DNA from 2 places in the Streptomyces sp. NPDC003327 genome. Region 2 is predicted to be linked to the other one. Evidence: riboswitches for the same ligand, from Rfam matches in the RefSeq annotation. Region 2 holds a riboswitch; the other holds the start of a gene.
The links. Region 2 has a riboswitch for cyclic di-AMP ahead of ACWDVG_RS29570 (M23 family metallopeptidase). Riboswitches for the same ligand answer to the same signal wherever they lie in the genome.

Region 1 (6,995 bases), on a different contig from region 2:
CCCCACGATCCGGTCGCCCTCCTTGAGGGTGATGACCTCCAGCTCCTCCTTGTTGGCCGGATAGTCCGGCACCACCCGCTTGACGACGCCCTGGAGGGTGCCGAGGGCGAGGCCCTGCGAGGCCTCTTCGAGGGTGGTCAGGCAGACGACGGTCTCGTCCGCCTCCAGGGACACGAACTCGGTCAGGGGCGCGCCGCCCGCGAGGTTCGGCGCGTGCGCCGTGTCGGGCAGCTGGGGCAGGTCGATCACCGCGAGGCGCAGCAGCCGGCCGGCCGAGGTCACCACGCCGACGTCCCCGCGCTGGGTCGCGGCGACCGCCGAGACGATCACGTCGTGCTTGGCGCGCTTGCCGTCCTCGGCCGCGGGCACCTCCTCGGTCACCGTGCGGGCCAGGAGGCCGGTCGAGGAGAGCAGCACCCGGCACGGGTCGTCGGCGACCTCCAGGGACACGGCGGCGACGGGGGCGCCCGCCGACTCCAGGAGGACCGTGCGGCGGTCCGTGGCGAACTTCTTGGCGACGGCCGCCAGTTCCCCGGAGACGAGCTTGCGCAGTTCGGCGTCGGAGTCGAGGATCCCGGTCAGCTCGTCGATCTCGCCGTTGAGCCGGTCGCGCTCGGTCTCCAGCTCCAGGCGGTCGAACTTGGTGAGGCGGCGGAGCGGGGTGTCCAGGATGTACTGCGTCTGGACCTCGCTCAGCGAGAAGCGCTCCATCAGGCGCTCCTTGGCCTGCGCGGAGTTCTCGCTCTGCCGGATCAGCCGGATGACCTCGTCGATGTCGAGGAGCGCGACGAGGAGGCCCTCCACCAGGTGGAGCCGGTCGCGCTTCTTGGTCCGGCGGAACTCGGAGCGGCGCCGGACCACCTCGAAGCGGTGGTCGAGGTAGACCTCCAGGAGCTCCTTGAGGCCGAGGGTCAGCGGCTGTCCGTCGACCAGCGCGACGTTGTTGATGCCGAAGGACTCCTCCATCGGCGTCAGCTTGTAGAGCTGCTCCAGGACGGCCTCGGGCACGAAGCCGTTCTTGATCTCGATGACCAGGCGCAGGCCGTGGGCGCGGTCCGTGAGGTCCTTGACGTCGGCGATGCCCTGGAGCTTCTTGGAGCCGACCAGGTCCTTGATCTTGGAGATGACCTTCTCGGGCCCGACCGTGAAGGGCAGTTCGGTCACGACGATGCCCTTGCGGCGCGCCGTGACGTTCTCGACGGTGGCCGTGGCGCGGATCTTGAAGGTGCCGCGGCCGGACTCGTACGCGTCCTTGATGCCGGACAGGCCGACGATCCGGCCGCCGGTCGGCAGGTCGGGGCCGGGCACGAAGCGCATCAGCGACTCGAGGTCGGCGTTGGGGTGGCGGATCAGGTGCCGGGCCGCGGCGATCACCTCGCCGAGGTTGTGCGGCGGCATGTTCGTCGCCATGCCGACGGCGATGCCGGACGCGCCGTTCACCAGCAGGTTCGGGTACGCGGCGGGGAGCGCGACCGGCTCCTGCTCCTGGCCGTCGTAGTTCGGCGCGAAGTCGACCGTGTCCTCGTCGATGGACTCGGTCATCAGGAGCGCGGCCGGGGCCATCCGCGACTCGGTGTACCGCATGGCGGCCGGCGGGTCGTCGTTGCCGAGGGAGCCGAAGTTGCCGTGGCCGTCGACGAGCGGGACCCGCATGGAGAAGGGCTGCGCCATGCGGACCATGGCGTCGTAGATCGACGCGTCGCCGTGCGGGTGGAGCTTGCCCATCACCTCGCCGACGACCCGGGCGCACTTCACGAACCCGCGGTCCGGACGGAGGCCCATCTCGTTCATCTGGTAGACGATGCGCCGCTGGACGGGCTTCATGCCGTCGCGGGCGTCGGGCAGAGCGCGCGAGTAGATCACCGAGTACGCGTACTCGAGGAAGGAGCCCTGCATCTCGTCGACGACGTCGATGTCGAGGATCCTCTCCTCGTACGCGTCGTCCGGCGGCGGTGTCTTCGTGCTGCGGCGGGCCATCGCGGCTGCGGCTCCTTCACCAACAAGGTTGATCTGACGCGGACCATTGTGGACCGTGCCACCGACAGCGCCGACCGCGACCCGGAAGAGGGACATGTGACGGGGCCGGGAACTTCGCCAGGTGTCGGCGCGCTTGCATACAGTGGCAGGACTTTTCCACATCGCGATCGAAGGGACGTACATGCCCATGGGTCACACGGCCACGGCCGAGGCCGGCTCCGGCGGCCTGACAGCGACCGAGCACCGGCTGGCGAACGGCCTGCGCGTGGTGCTCTCCGAGGACCACCTGACCCCGGTCGCCGCGGTCTGCCTCTGGTACGACGTCGGCTCGCGCCACGAGGTGGCGGGCCGCACCGGCCTCGCCCACCTCTTCGAGCACCTGATGTTCCAGGGCTCGAAGCAGGTCCACGGCAACGGCCACTTCGAGCTCGTGCAGGGCGCGGGAGGCTCGCTCAACGGCACGACGAGCTTCGAGCGCACCAACTACTTCGAGACCATGCCCGCCCACCAGCTGGAGCTCGCGCTCTGGCTGGAGGCCGACCGCATGGGCTCCCTGCTCGCCGCCCTCGACGACGAGTCGATGGAGAACCAGCGGGACGTCGTCAAGAACGAGCGCCGCCAGCGGTACGACAACGTGCCGTACGGCACGGCGTTCGAGAAGCTGACCGCCCTCGCGTACCCGGAGGGCCACCCGTACCACCACACGCCGATCGGCTCCATGGCGGACCTGGACGCGGCGACGCTGGAGGACGCGCGGAACTTCTTCCGCACCTACTACGCGCCGAACAACGCGGTCCTGTCCGTCGTCGGCGACATCGACCCGCAGCAGACGCTCGCCTGGGTGGAGAAGTACTTCGGCTCCATCCCCGGCCACGACGGCAAGCCGGAGCCGCGCGACGGCTCGCTGCCCGAGACGATCGGCGAGCAGCTCCGCGAGGTCGTCGAGGAGGAGGTGCCGGCCCGCGCGCTGATGGCGGCCTACCGGCTGCCCCACGACGGCACCCGCGAGTGCGACGCCGCCGACCTCGCCCTGACGGTCCTGGGCGGCGGGGAGTCCTCCCGCCTGCACAACCGCCTGGTCCGCCGCGACCGCACGGCCGTCGCCGCCGGCTTCGGCCTGCTGCGGCTCGCGGGCGCGCCCTCGCTCGGCTGGCTGGACGTCAAGACCTCCGGCGGCGTCGAGGTGCCCCGCATCGAGGAGGCCGTCGACGAGGAGCTGGCCCGCTTCGCCGCCGAGGGGCCCACGCCGGAGGAGATGGAGCGCGCCCAGGCCCAGCTGGAGCGCGAGTGGCTCGACCGGCTCGGCACGGTCGCGGGCCGCGCCGACGAACTGTGCCGGTTCGCCGTGCTGTTCGGCGACCCGCAGCTCGCCCTCACCGCCGTCGACCGCGTCCTCGACGTCACCGCCGAGGAGGTGCGGGCCGTCGCCGCGGCCAGGCTCCGGCCCGACAACCGCGCGGTGCTGGTCTACGAGCCGGTGACCGCGGAGCAGAGCGACAGCGACGAGGAAGAGGGAGCGGACCAGTGACCGACGCTGCCGTGTCTTTGACCAGCATGGACTTCCACCCGCAGCCCCGGCCGGGCACCGCGAGGCCGTGGGCCTTCCCGGCTCCCGAGCGCGGCACCCTCGCCAACGGCCTGACGGTGCTCCGCAGCCACCGCCCCGGCCAGCAGGTCGTGGCCGTCGAGATCTTCCTCGACGCCCCCCTGGACGCCGAGCCCGACGGCCTCGACGGCGTCGCCACGATCATGGCCCGCGCGCTCTCCGAGGGCACCGACCAGCGCAGCGCCGAGGAGTTCGCGGCCGAGCTGGAGCGCTGCGGCGCCACCCTCGACGCGCACGCCGACCACCCGGGCGTACGGGTCTCCCTCGAGGTCCCCGTCTCCCGGCTGCCCAAGGCGCTCGGCCTGCTCTCCGAGGCCCTGATCGCGCCGGCGTTCCTTGAGACCGAGATCGAGCGCCTGGTGGGCAACCGCCTGGACGAGATCCCGCACGAGACGGCCAACCCGTCCCGCCGCGCCGCCAAGCAGCTCTCCAAGGAGCTCTTCCCGGCCGACTCCCGGATGTCCCGGCCGCGTCAGGGCACCGAGGAGACCGTCGCCGCGATCGACGCCGCCGCCGTCCGTGCCTTCTACGAGGCGTACGTCCGGCCCGCCACGGCCACGGCCGTGGTTGTCGGCGACCTGACCGGGGTCGACCTCGACAAGGTCCTCGCCGAGACCCTCGGCGCCTGGGCGGGGGAGCCGGCCGAGCCGCGCCGGATGCCGCCGATCACCGCCGACGACACCGGACGGGTCGTCATCGTGGACCGGCCCGGCGCCGTCCAGACCCAGTTGCTCATCGGCCGGATCGGTCCGGACCGCCACGACGGCGTCTGGCCGGCGCAGGTCCTCGGCACGTACTGCCTCGGCGGCACGCTCACCTCCCGCCTCGACCGGGTCCTGCGCGAGGAGAAGGGCTACACGTACGGCGTGCGGGCCTTCGGCCAGGTGCTCCGCTCGGACGGCGAGGGCAACGGCGCCTCGATGCTCGCCATCAGCGGCTCCGTCGACACCCCCAACACCGGACCGGCCCTCGAGGACCTGTGGAAGGTGCTGCGCACCCTGGCGGCCGAGGGGCTCACCGACGAGGAGCGCGAGACCGCCGTGCAGAACCTGGTGGGGGTCGCGCCCCTCAAGTACGAGACGGCCGCCTCCGTCGCCGGGACGCTCGCCGACCAGGTCGAGCAGCACCTCCCGGACGACTACCAGGCGCAGTTGTACGCGCGGCTGGCCGAGACCGGCACGGTCGAGGCCACGGCCGCCGTCGTCCGGGCCTTCCCGGTCGACCGGCTCGTCACCGTCCTGGTGGGCGACGCCGCGCGGATCGAGGAGCCGGTGCGCGCCCTCGGCATCGGTGAAGTGACCGTCGTGACGGGCTGATTGACGCCCACCGCCCGGCTGGCGCCGGGCGCGAGAGGACCCCGATCCCTGCAAAGGTCGGGGTCCTTCGCATTGTCCGGATTGGCGGTAAGTGTGATCGTCTGCCCTGTGGCATGTCTTACAAAAGAGCGCGTCTGTTTGGTGATCGACAGTTGATCGGCCTAGCGTCGTGGGCGCTGTCCGTCCGTTGCACCCGCCGCATCCGCGGCATCGGACAGCGATCGCCGAGTCCCCGTCAGGCGCGAGCCCGGGGAGCCGGGGACCCACTCAGTCCCTGGGGTGAATCGGGCGCCTTCGCCTCGTGCGGAGGGGCTCGTAGGAGACCTTCCTGCTCCGAACCCGTCAGCTAACCCGGTAGGCGAGAGGGAAGGAAAGGATCAGCCTCTTGGCGTTCACCCGTGCCACCGGGAAGCATCGTGCTCCGAGCCGGATGGCGCGCCGCGGCGCGGGCATCGCCGGCGCGGCGACGCTCGCCACCACCGGCGTCATCGGCACCCTCGCCTCCCCGGCGCTGGCCGCCGACACGGACAACCACGGTTCCGTCGAGGACACCGGCCTCACCCGTGTGATCACCGAGGAATCCCTCGCGGACCGGGTCAGCGCCCAGGTCGACGCGCAGGAGAAGGAAGCCTTCGAGGCCGACGCCAAGGCGAAGGCGGAGGCCGAGGCGAAGCGCAAGGCCGAGGCCCGCGCCCAGGAGATCCGCGAGGCCCGCGAGCGTGCCGCCCGCGAGGCGGAGCGCCGCCGTCTGGCCTCCTTCCAGCTCCCGATCGCCGGCTCGTACGTCTCCACCGGCTACAAGACCGGCGGCTCCCTCTGGTCCTCCGGCAGCCACTCCGGCGTCGACTTCCACGCCTCCTACGGCAGCCGGGTCGTCTCCGTCGGCTCCGGCACCGTCGTCGAGGCCGGCTGGGGCGGCGCGTACGGCAACAACATCGTCATCCGGATGCACGACGGCACGTACACCCAGTACGGTCACCTCGCCTCCATCGACGTCCACGTCGGCCAGACCGTCGAGCCCGGCCAGCAGATAGGCGTCTCCGGCTCCACCGGCAACTCCACCGGGCCGCACCTCCACTTCGAGGCCCGCACGAGCCCCGACTACGGCTCGGACATCAACCCCGTCGCGTACCTGCGCGCCCGAGGCGTCAACGTCTGACGTCCGCCGCCGCCACATCCGTCGCGAAAGCCCCGGCTCGTACCGAGCCGGGGCTTTTCGTGTGGCCAGAAGATATACCTGCCCGGCGGCCGGGCATCGGAAATTCCGGTGTGCTGCAATAGAGTCGCGGCAGCAGGCGTCGAATTCGGTGCGCGGATCACAGGCGGAGGTCGGACATGCGCATTCCCGCGCATTCGGTATGCACGGCGATTCGGGACGACATCGTCTCCGGCGTCTTCGAGCGCGGCAGCCGGCTGACGGAGGAGCAGCTCGCCCGGCGGTACGGCGTCTCCCGCGTCCCGGTCCGTGAGGCCCTGCGCACCCTGGAGTCCGAGGGGTTCGTGGTGACCCGCCGTCACGCGGGCGCGCACGTCGCGGAACCCACCGAGCAGGAGGCGGCCGATCTGCTCGACGTCCGTGCGCTGCTGGAGCCGCTGGGCGCGGCGCGGGCGGCGCAGCGGCGCACCGACGCTCACCTCAAGGTGCTGCGCGGCCTGGTCAGGCTGGGGCAGGAGCGGGCCCGACGCGGCCAGGGCGAGGATCTGCGCTCCCTGGGCGGCTGGTTCCACGAGACGCTGGCGCAGGCGTCGGGGAGCCCGGCCCTGACGGCGCCGCTCACCCAGCTGCGGCACAAGATCGCCTGGATGTACGTGGTGGAGCAGCCCGCCCAGCCCGTGGAGGCCTGGGCCGAGCACGGCGCCATCGTGGACGCGGTCGCCCGCGGGGACGCCGAGCGGGCGCGGGCGATGACCGCGCTCCACGTGGAGCGTTCCCTCCCGCTGCATCGCCTCAAAAAGCCCGAGCGCGGCCGCGTGAGGGTTTCGCAACATGTCGTCAACACGGCGAGCGCCCGGAATTAACACGCGCACCGTATACAAAGAATGTGAAGGGAACGGGCTCTGTTCGTGCTGCCCGGGAATTCCCGCTGCCCGGACAA
Region 2 (6,995 bases):
TAACCCAGAGGTCGCAGGTTCAAATCCTGTCCCCGCTACTCAGTAGCCCGAAGGCCCGGATCCGGAAACGGATCCGGGCCTTCGGCGTTCCTCCCGTGGCGCCGTTTGTGCTGTTCCGAGGGTTTGACCTTTACGTAACGTCAACTTCTAGCGTGGTGGTCATGGAGTGGTCGATCCAGGAGATCGCCAGGAGGGCCGGTACCACCAGCCGTACGCTCCGCCACTACGGCGAGCTGGGGCTGCTGGAGCCGAGCCGGATCGGCGCGAACGGTTACCGGTACTACGACCAGGCGGCGCTCGTGCGGCTGCAGCGCATCCTGCTCCTCCGGGAGCTGGGGCTCTCGCTGCCCGCGATCGCCGAGGTCCTGGAGGGGCAGCGGGACACGACCGCCGCCCTGCGCACCCATCTGCTCCTCCTGGAGCAGGAGCGGGAGCGCATCGGCCGGCGGATCGACGCCGTTCGGACCACTCTCCACAAGACCGAGAGGGGAGAGGAACTCATGGCTGAGGAAGTTTTCGACGGCTTCGACCACACGCGGTACGAGGCGGAGGTCACCGAGCGCTGGGGCCGCACGGCGTACGAGGAGGGCGACCGGTGGTGGCGCTCGCTGAGCGACGCCGAGAAGAAGGCGTTCATGGCGGAGCAGGCCGGCATCGCCCGGGACTTCGGCGCGGCGGCGCGGGAGGGGCTCGCGCCGGACAGCGAGGAGGTGCAGGCGCTGGCGCGGCGGCAGTACGCGTGGCTGTCGACCACCACGACGCCGTCGAAGGAGTACGTGATCGGGCTCGGGCAGCTGTACGTCGACGACCCGCGGTTCACGGTCAACTACGACAAGCACGGCGAGGGGACGGCGGTCCTCGTGCGGGACGCCCTGACGATCTGGGCCGAGCGGAACCTGTAGCCGGGCCCCTGCCCCCGTATCGCCTGCCCCCGTACGCCCCGCCCCGCCCCGCCCCGCTGCCCCGCCCCGCCCCGCGCCGTACGCCAGTCGGCCCCGTGCCGGTCGCCGCGGCCGGGGCGGGCGGTGAACCTTGGGGGAGCGCGGTACCCGCCGCGGGAGGAACGGACCGGCAGGAGAGGGCACAGGTGGGGCACCCCCCAGGAGTGACGGGCGACGGGCGGCGGGACGGCGAGGGCCGCCGCCCGTACCAGGGTGCCCGGCGCTTCGTCCGGGCGCTGCCGCCGCTGGTCATCGTGGGGGGCATCGTCTTCGACCTGTCGACCCCGCCCCAGTACACCGCCGCTCCGCTCTTCTCGGCGGCCCCGCTGATCTCCGCGCCGTTCTCGTCCGGGGTCACGACCCTGCTCACCGCGCTCGCCGCCGTCCTCGCCTCGGTCGGCCTGCACCTCTACAACGGCACCGCCACCGACGTCCCGGCGCTCACCGAGACGCTGACCGTGCTGACGGTCTCGGCGCTCGCCCTGCTCATCAACCGGATCGTCCGCATCAGCGGCGAGCGGCTCGCCTCCGCGCGGGTCATCGCGGAGACCGCGCAGAAGGCGGTCCTGCCGACGCCGGCCGAGCGGATCGGCGGATTGCAGTGCGCGGCCCGGTACGAGGCGGCGCAGGCGGACGCGTTCATCGGCGGCGACCTGTTCGCCGTGCAGGACACTCCGCAGGGGGTGCGGCTGGTCGTCGGTGACGTCCGGGGCAAGGGGATGGACGCGGTGGAGGCCGTGGCCGTCGTGATCGGGGCCTTCCGCGAGGCGGCGGAGCAGGAGCGGACCCTGGAGGGCGTGGCGGGGCGGCTGGAGCGGGCGCTCGCGCGGGAGGGCACGCGGCGCAGCGGGCTGGACGCCGTCGAGGGGTTCACGACGGCGGTCCTCGCGGAGATCCCGTCGGACGGCGGGCGGGTGCGGATCGTCAACCGCGGGCATCCGCCGCCGCTGCTGCTGTACGGCGACGGCGGCCTGGAGACGGTGGAGCCGACCGAGGCCGCGCTGCCGCTCGGCATGGGCGAGCTGGGGGCGTGGCCGGACCGGGCCGACGAGCGGCCGTTCCCCCCGGGTGCCACGCTCCTCCTCTACACCGACGGCGTCTCGGAGGCGCGGAACGCGCTGGGCGTCTTCTACGATCCGGCCGAGCGGCTCGCGGGGCGGATCTTCCCCGGGCCGGAGGAGCTGCTGGACGCGCTGGTGGGTGACGTACGGCGGCACACGGGGGGCCGGTCGACGGACGACATGGCGCTGATCGCGGTGAGCCGGCCGGCGACGGGGCAGCCGGAGCGGCGGCGGACGATGCCGGTGGTGCCTCCGGACGGGGCGCGCGGTCACCCGGTGTAGTCGACAGATGCCGCTGGGATAACAATTGACACAACGTCAGGTCACGGGGGTTTGGGCGGCCGGTGCCGAGAGGGGGTCAACTCGGGCGTTTCCCCGCCAATTCGATGAATGATCAAGGGGGACGGCTTGGAATCGGGCACCCCCGTCTATTAACGTTCGATAACGCAGCGCGGTCGTCCCAGTCGTCGCAAGAGGCGACACCGTGCGCGTGCGCCGAATTCCGAAAGGGAACCGGGGAACCACCACTTGGGGTGAATCGGGCCCCTCGCACCTGTGCCGCCGCACGCGTGCGATCGCGCCCGTAGGAGACCTTCCTGCTCCGAACCCGTCAGCTAACCCGGTAGGCGAGAAGGAAGGAAAGGAGCGCGCCTCCGTGGCGTCCAACACCCCTGCCCCCGAAGCTCCCTTCGACCCGTTCGGCACGGCGCCGGGAGCGGGACCGGGACACGACCCGTACGCCGCACAGCACTCCTACGCCTCGCAGGGCCATTACGCCTCGCAGGACGTCCACGACACCGCCTCGTACGACACGTCCGCCTTCGAGGCCCCGGCGTACGAGACGACTTCGCACGAGACCGCGTCCTACGACACCGCGTCCTATGAGACGGCTTCGTACGAGACGGTTTCCTCCGAGCCCGCCGCCTTCGGGCCCGGCCCGGTCGCGTCCCCCGCCGATCCCGCCGTCGGCGAGTGGAACCCCACCGAGGGCACCGTCCGCTCCGGCGGCCGCCACCGGGTCGTCAAGCAGCGCTCCGCCTTCACCCGCTCCTCCACCGTCCTCGGCGTCGGCGTGATCGCCGCCGTCGGCGCGGGTGGCCTCGCCACCGCACAGGAGAAGCCGCCGGTCGCCATATCGCTCCCCGACCTCCCCGACCTGGGGCTGCCGGACGCGAAGGACCTGCCCGGCGTCGGCGACCTGCTCGCCGACGACGAGAGCGAGCAGGTCGGTGCCGGGCGCGCCAACCCCAACCCGCTCACGGCGGCCGCGTACACCACCACGGGCGAGGAGCGGAGCGAGACCGCCGAGGGCGGCGAGACCGGAGCCTCCGACGCCGGCGAGGCCCTGCGCGCCCGCATTCTCCAGCAGGCCGAGCAGCAGCAGGCGTCCGCCGACGCCGCCGCGAAGGAGGCCGCCGAGGCCGCCGCCGCCCAGAAGGCGGCCACGGAGGCGGAGGCCAAGGCCGCGGAGGCCGAGGCGAAGGCCAAGGCGGAGGCCGAGGCCAAGGCGAAGGCGGAGGCGGAAGCCAAGGCGAAGGCCGAGGCGGAGGCGAAGGCGGAGGCCGAGCGGATCGCCGCGGAGAAGGCCGAGGCCGAGCGCCTCGCGCAGCTCGCCGCCAGCTACGCCCTGCCCCTCTCCTCGTACACGATCACGTCCACCTACATGCAGTCCGGTTCGATGTGGTCCTCCGGCTACCACACGGGCCTCGACCTGGCCGCCCCCACCGGCACCCCGCTGAAGGCGGTCCACGGCGGCACCATCAAGTCCGCTGGCTGGTCCGGCTCGTACGGCTACCGCGTCGTGCTCGAACTCGCCGACGGCACCGAGATCTGGTACTGCCACATGTCGTCCATGACGGTCTCGGCGGGCCAGACCGTGGGCACCGGCGAGACCATCGGCCGCGTCGGCGCCACCGGCAACGTCACCGGGCCGCACCTCCACATGGAGGTCCACACCCCCGGCGGGGACGGCATCGACCCGGCGGCCTGGCTCCGCTCCAAGGGCCTGTCGCTGTAACCGCCGACTTCGTCCCGCTGTCCCGCTGTCCCGCTGTCCCGCTGTCCGCCTGTGGCTCGCCTACCCCGTGCGGACCGCGGTACACACCCCCTCCGCGCGGAATAGGCGCGGCGGCGCGGGAGGTTGAGGACGTCATGACCGCACTCCGCCCGCTGGGCACCTCCGACCTGCATGTCTTCCCGCTGGCCCTCGGCGGCAACGTCTTCGGCTGGAGCGCCGACGAAGCGCAGTCCTTCGCCGTCCTCGACGCCTACGCCGCCGCGGGCGGCAACTTCGTCGACACCGCCGACGTGTACTCGGAGTGGGCCGACGGCAACGTCGGCGGCGAGTCCGAGACGATCATCGGCCGCTGGCTCGCCGCGCGCGGCAACCGCGACGACGTCGTCGTCGCCACCAAGGCGGGCGCCCACCCCCAGTTCAAGGGGCTCGCCGCCCCCACCCTCAAGGCCGCGGCCGAGGCCTCGCTGCGCCGCCTCGGCACCGACCGCATCGACCTCTTCTACACGCACTTCGACGACGAGTCCGTGCCCGTCGAGGAGATCGTCACCACCCTCGACCAGCTGGTGAAGGAGGGCAAGGTCCGCGCCGTCGCCGCCTCCAACATCTCCCCGGAGCGGCTGCGGGCCTCCCTCGACTTCGCCGAGGCCGAGGGCCTCACCCGGTACGTGGCCCTCCAGCCGCACTACAACCTCGTGTCGCGGGACACCTACGAGGGCGACCTCCTCAAGACCGCCGAGTCCGCCGGACTCGCCGCCGTCCCGTACTTCGGCCTCGCGTCCGGCTTCCTCACCGGCAAGTACCGCCCCGGCACCACCGTCGACAGCGTGCGCGCCCGCAGCGCCGCCCGCCACGCCGAGACCGAGCGGGGCCGGGCCGTGCTCGCCGCCCTCGACGAGGTCGCCGGGGCGCACGGCGCCGAGCTCGCCACCGTCGCCCTCGCCTGGCTCGCCGCCCGCCCGACCGTCACCGCGCCGATCGCCTCGGCCCGCACGGTCGAGCAGCTCCCGGCGCTCGTCGCCGTCGCCGACCTGACCCTCACGGAGGCGGAACTCGCCCTCCTCACCGAGGCGTCGGCGGTGCAGCCCTCGTAGCGGTGCAGCCCGTGCAGCGGTTCAGCCCTTGTAGGGGTTGTAGCCGCTGTAGTCCAGATACTGCGGCGGCGCCCACGTCCGGCCCGTCGCCCGGGCCGCGTACGACAGCGCGGGCGAGGCCACCTGACGGCGCTGCCACAGGTGGTGCAGCAGCTCCTGCTCCCGGGCGGCGAAGTCCTCGCCGCCCGCGCCGCGCCCCGCCCGGTCGCGCAGGAACGCGAGGGTCGTCGCGAACGACTCGTACTCGCCGACCGCGCGCGCGGCCGGTCGGCCGTACGTCCGGGCGGCGAAGGAGCGGGCCGTGCGGCGCGCCCGCATCGAGGAGAGCGCGAGCGGCTCCTCGGGAGAGAGCCAGCCCGCCGCCGCGTACGCCGGGAGCACCCCGGATATGGTGCGCAGCTCGCGCTGCCGGCTCCACACCGCGAGCCACGTCAGCAGTCCGAACGCGGGGACCATGAACATCCCGTACACGGTGTAGAAGGCGAGCGGGCCGCCGAAGGTGGCCGAGCCGTTCCACAGCGCGTGCACGCCCATCGCCAGGAGCAGGCCCGCGAGCGGGAGCAGTACCCGCCGCAGCCGCTTCCCGCGCGGGGCGAGCGCGGCGAAGCCGAAGCCGAGGCCGGTGAGCACGGTGAAGAGCGGGTGCGCGAAGGGCGACATCACGACCCGGACGAAGAACGTGCCCGCGGTGACGGCGCCGATGCCGGAGGAGCCGAAGTCCTGGTCCTCGCCGAAGGCGTTGCCGAGGTAGAGGATGTTCTCGGTGAAGGCGAAGCCCGTCGCCGTGAAGCCCGCGACGACCACGCCGTCGACGAGCCCCGTGAAGTGCCGTCTGCGGAGGAGGAAGAGCAGCAGTAGTGCGGCCGCCTTGGCGCTCTCCTCCACCACGGGGGCGATGACGGTGGCGCCGAGGTGGTCGGCCGAGGTCGGGTCCGCGGTGGCCGTCGCGATCCAGCGGACCGCGAAGGAGTTCGCCAGGATCGCGACGAGCGCGGCGGCGAAGGCGCCCCACGCGAACGCGAACAGCAGGTTCTTCCAGGGCCCCGGCTCGACCCGGTCGAGCCACCGGAACGCCGCCATCAGCAGCGGTACGGGGAGGACGGCGAGGCCCAGGCCGACGAGGAAGCCCTCCGTGCCGGTCTGTTCGCGGACCAGCGCCAGGATGACCAGGGCGCAGAGCGCGAGCAGCACGATCACGGCGACGGCCCGGACCAGCCGGCTGCGCCAGAAGGCGCGGCGCGGCCGGTAGCGCCACTGGGACCGGTCGGCGGCGGCCGGGAAGGCCGGGTCGTCGGTGTCCCGGTGGGGGACGGCGGCTTCGGCGGGAGCGGGGTTCGACACGTGAGCGACCCTAACGAGGGTCACCGACAGCGGCGACGGGGTTGTCGGCCTCCGTCACCTTCCGCGGGTGTCGACCCTGCGGAAGAGCAGGTCGTGCACGACGTGGCCCTTGTCGAGCCCCTGCCCCTCGAACCGGGTCAGCGGGCGGAAGTCGGGGCGCGGCGCGAAGCCGCCGTCGGCGCTGGTGTTCTCGAAGTCCGGGTGGGCGGAGAGCACCTCCAGCATCTGCTCGGCGTACGGCTCCCAGTCCGTGGCGCAGTGCAGCACTCCGCCCGGCTTGAGGCGGGTCGCGAGCAGCGACAGGAAGTCGGGCTGGATCAGGCGCCGCTTGTGGTGGCGCTTCTTCGGCCACGGGTCCGGAAAGTAGACGCGGCAGCCGTCGAGGGCGTCGGCCGGCAGCATCTCGCGGAGCAGGATGATCGCGTCGCCGTTGGCGACGCGGACGTTCGTGAGGCCGTTGCGGTCGGCGAGCCCGAGGAGGTTGCCCTGGCCCGGGGTGTGCACGTCCACCGCGAGGATGCCGGTGCGGGGGTCGGCGGCGGCC

Region 1: linked by a shared signal. The riboswitch ahead of ACWDVG_RS16135 (M23 family metallopeptidase) and the one ahead of ACWDVG_RS29570 (M23 family metallopeptidase) in region 2 are both predicted to bind cyclic di-AMP.

Annotation. Positions count from the first base shown of each region.
Region 1 covers NZ_JBSFSA010000016.1:72,963-79,957, forward strand. Annotated here, with positions in the region: gene ACWDVG_RS16120 (DNA gyrase/topoisomerase IV subunit A) at 1-1,977, opposite strand, end outside; gene ACWDVG_RS16125 (M16 family metallopeptidase) at 2,159-3,505, shown strand; gene ACWDVG_RS16130 (M16 family metallopeptidase) at 3,502-4,899, shown strand; cyclic di-AMP (ydaO/yuaA leader) riboswitch at 5,112-5,275, shown strand; gene ACWDVG_RS16135 (M23 family metallopeptidase) at 5,285-6,058, shown strand; gene ACWDVG_RS16140 (GntR family transcriptional regulator) at 6,235-6,918, shown strand.
Region 2 covers NZ_JBSFSA010000063.1:5-6,999, forward strand. Annotated here, with positions in the region: gene ACWDVG_RS29560 (MerR family transcriptional regulator) at 162-902, shown strand; gene ACWDVG_RS29565 (PP2C family protein-serine/threonine phosphatase) at 1,088-2,284, shown strand; cyclic di-AMP (ydaO/yuaA leader) riboswitch at 2,486-2,646, shown strand; gene ACWDVG_RS29570 (M23 family metallopeptidase) at 2,658-4,019, shown strand; gene ACWDVG_RS29575 (aldo/keto reductase) at 4,154-5,110, shown strand; gene ACWDVG_RS29580 (PrsW family intramembrane metalloprotease) at 5,132-6,451, opposite strand; gene trmB (tRNA (guanosine(46)-N7)-methyltransferase TrmB) at 6,506-6,995, opposite strand, start outside.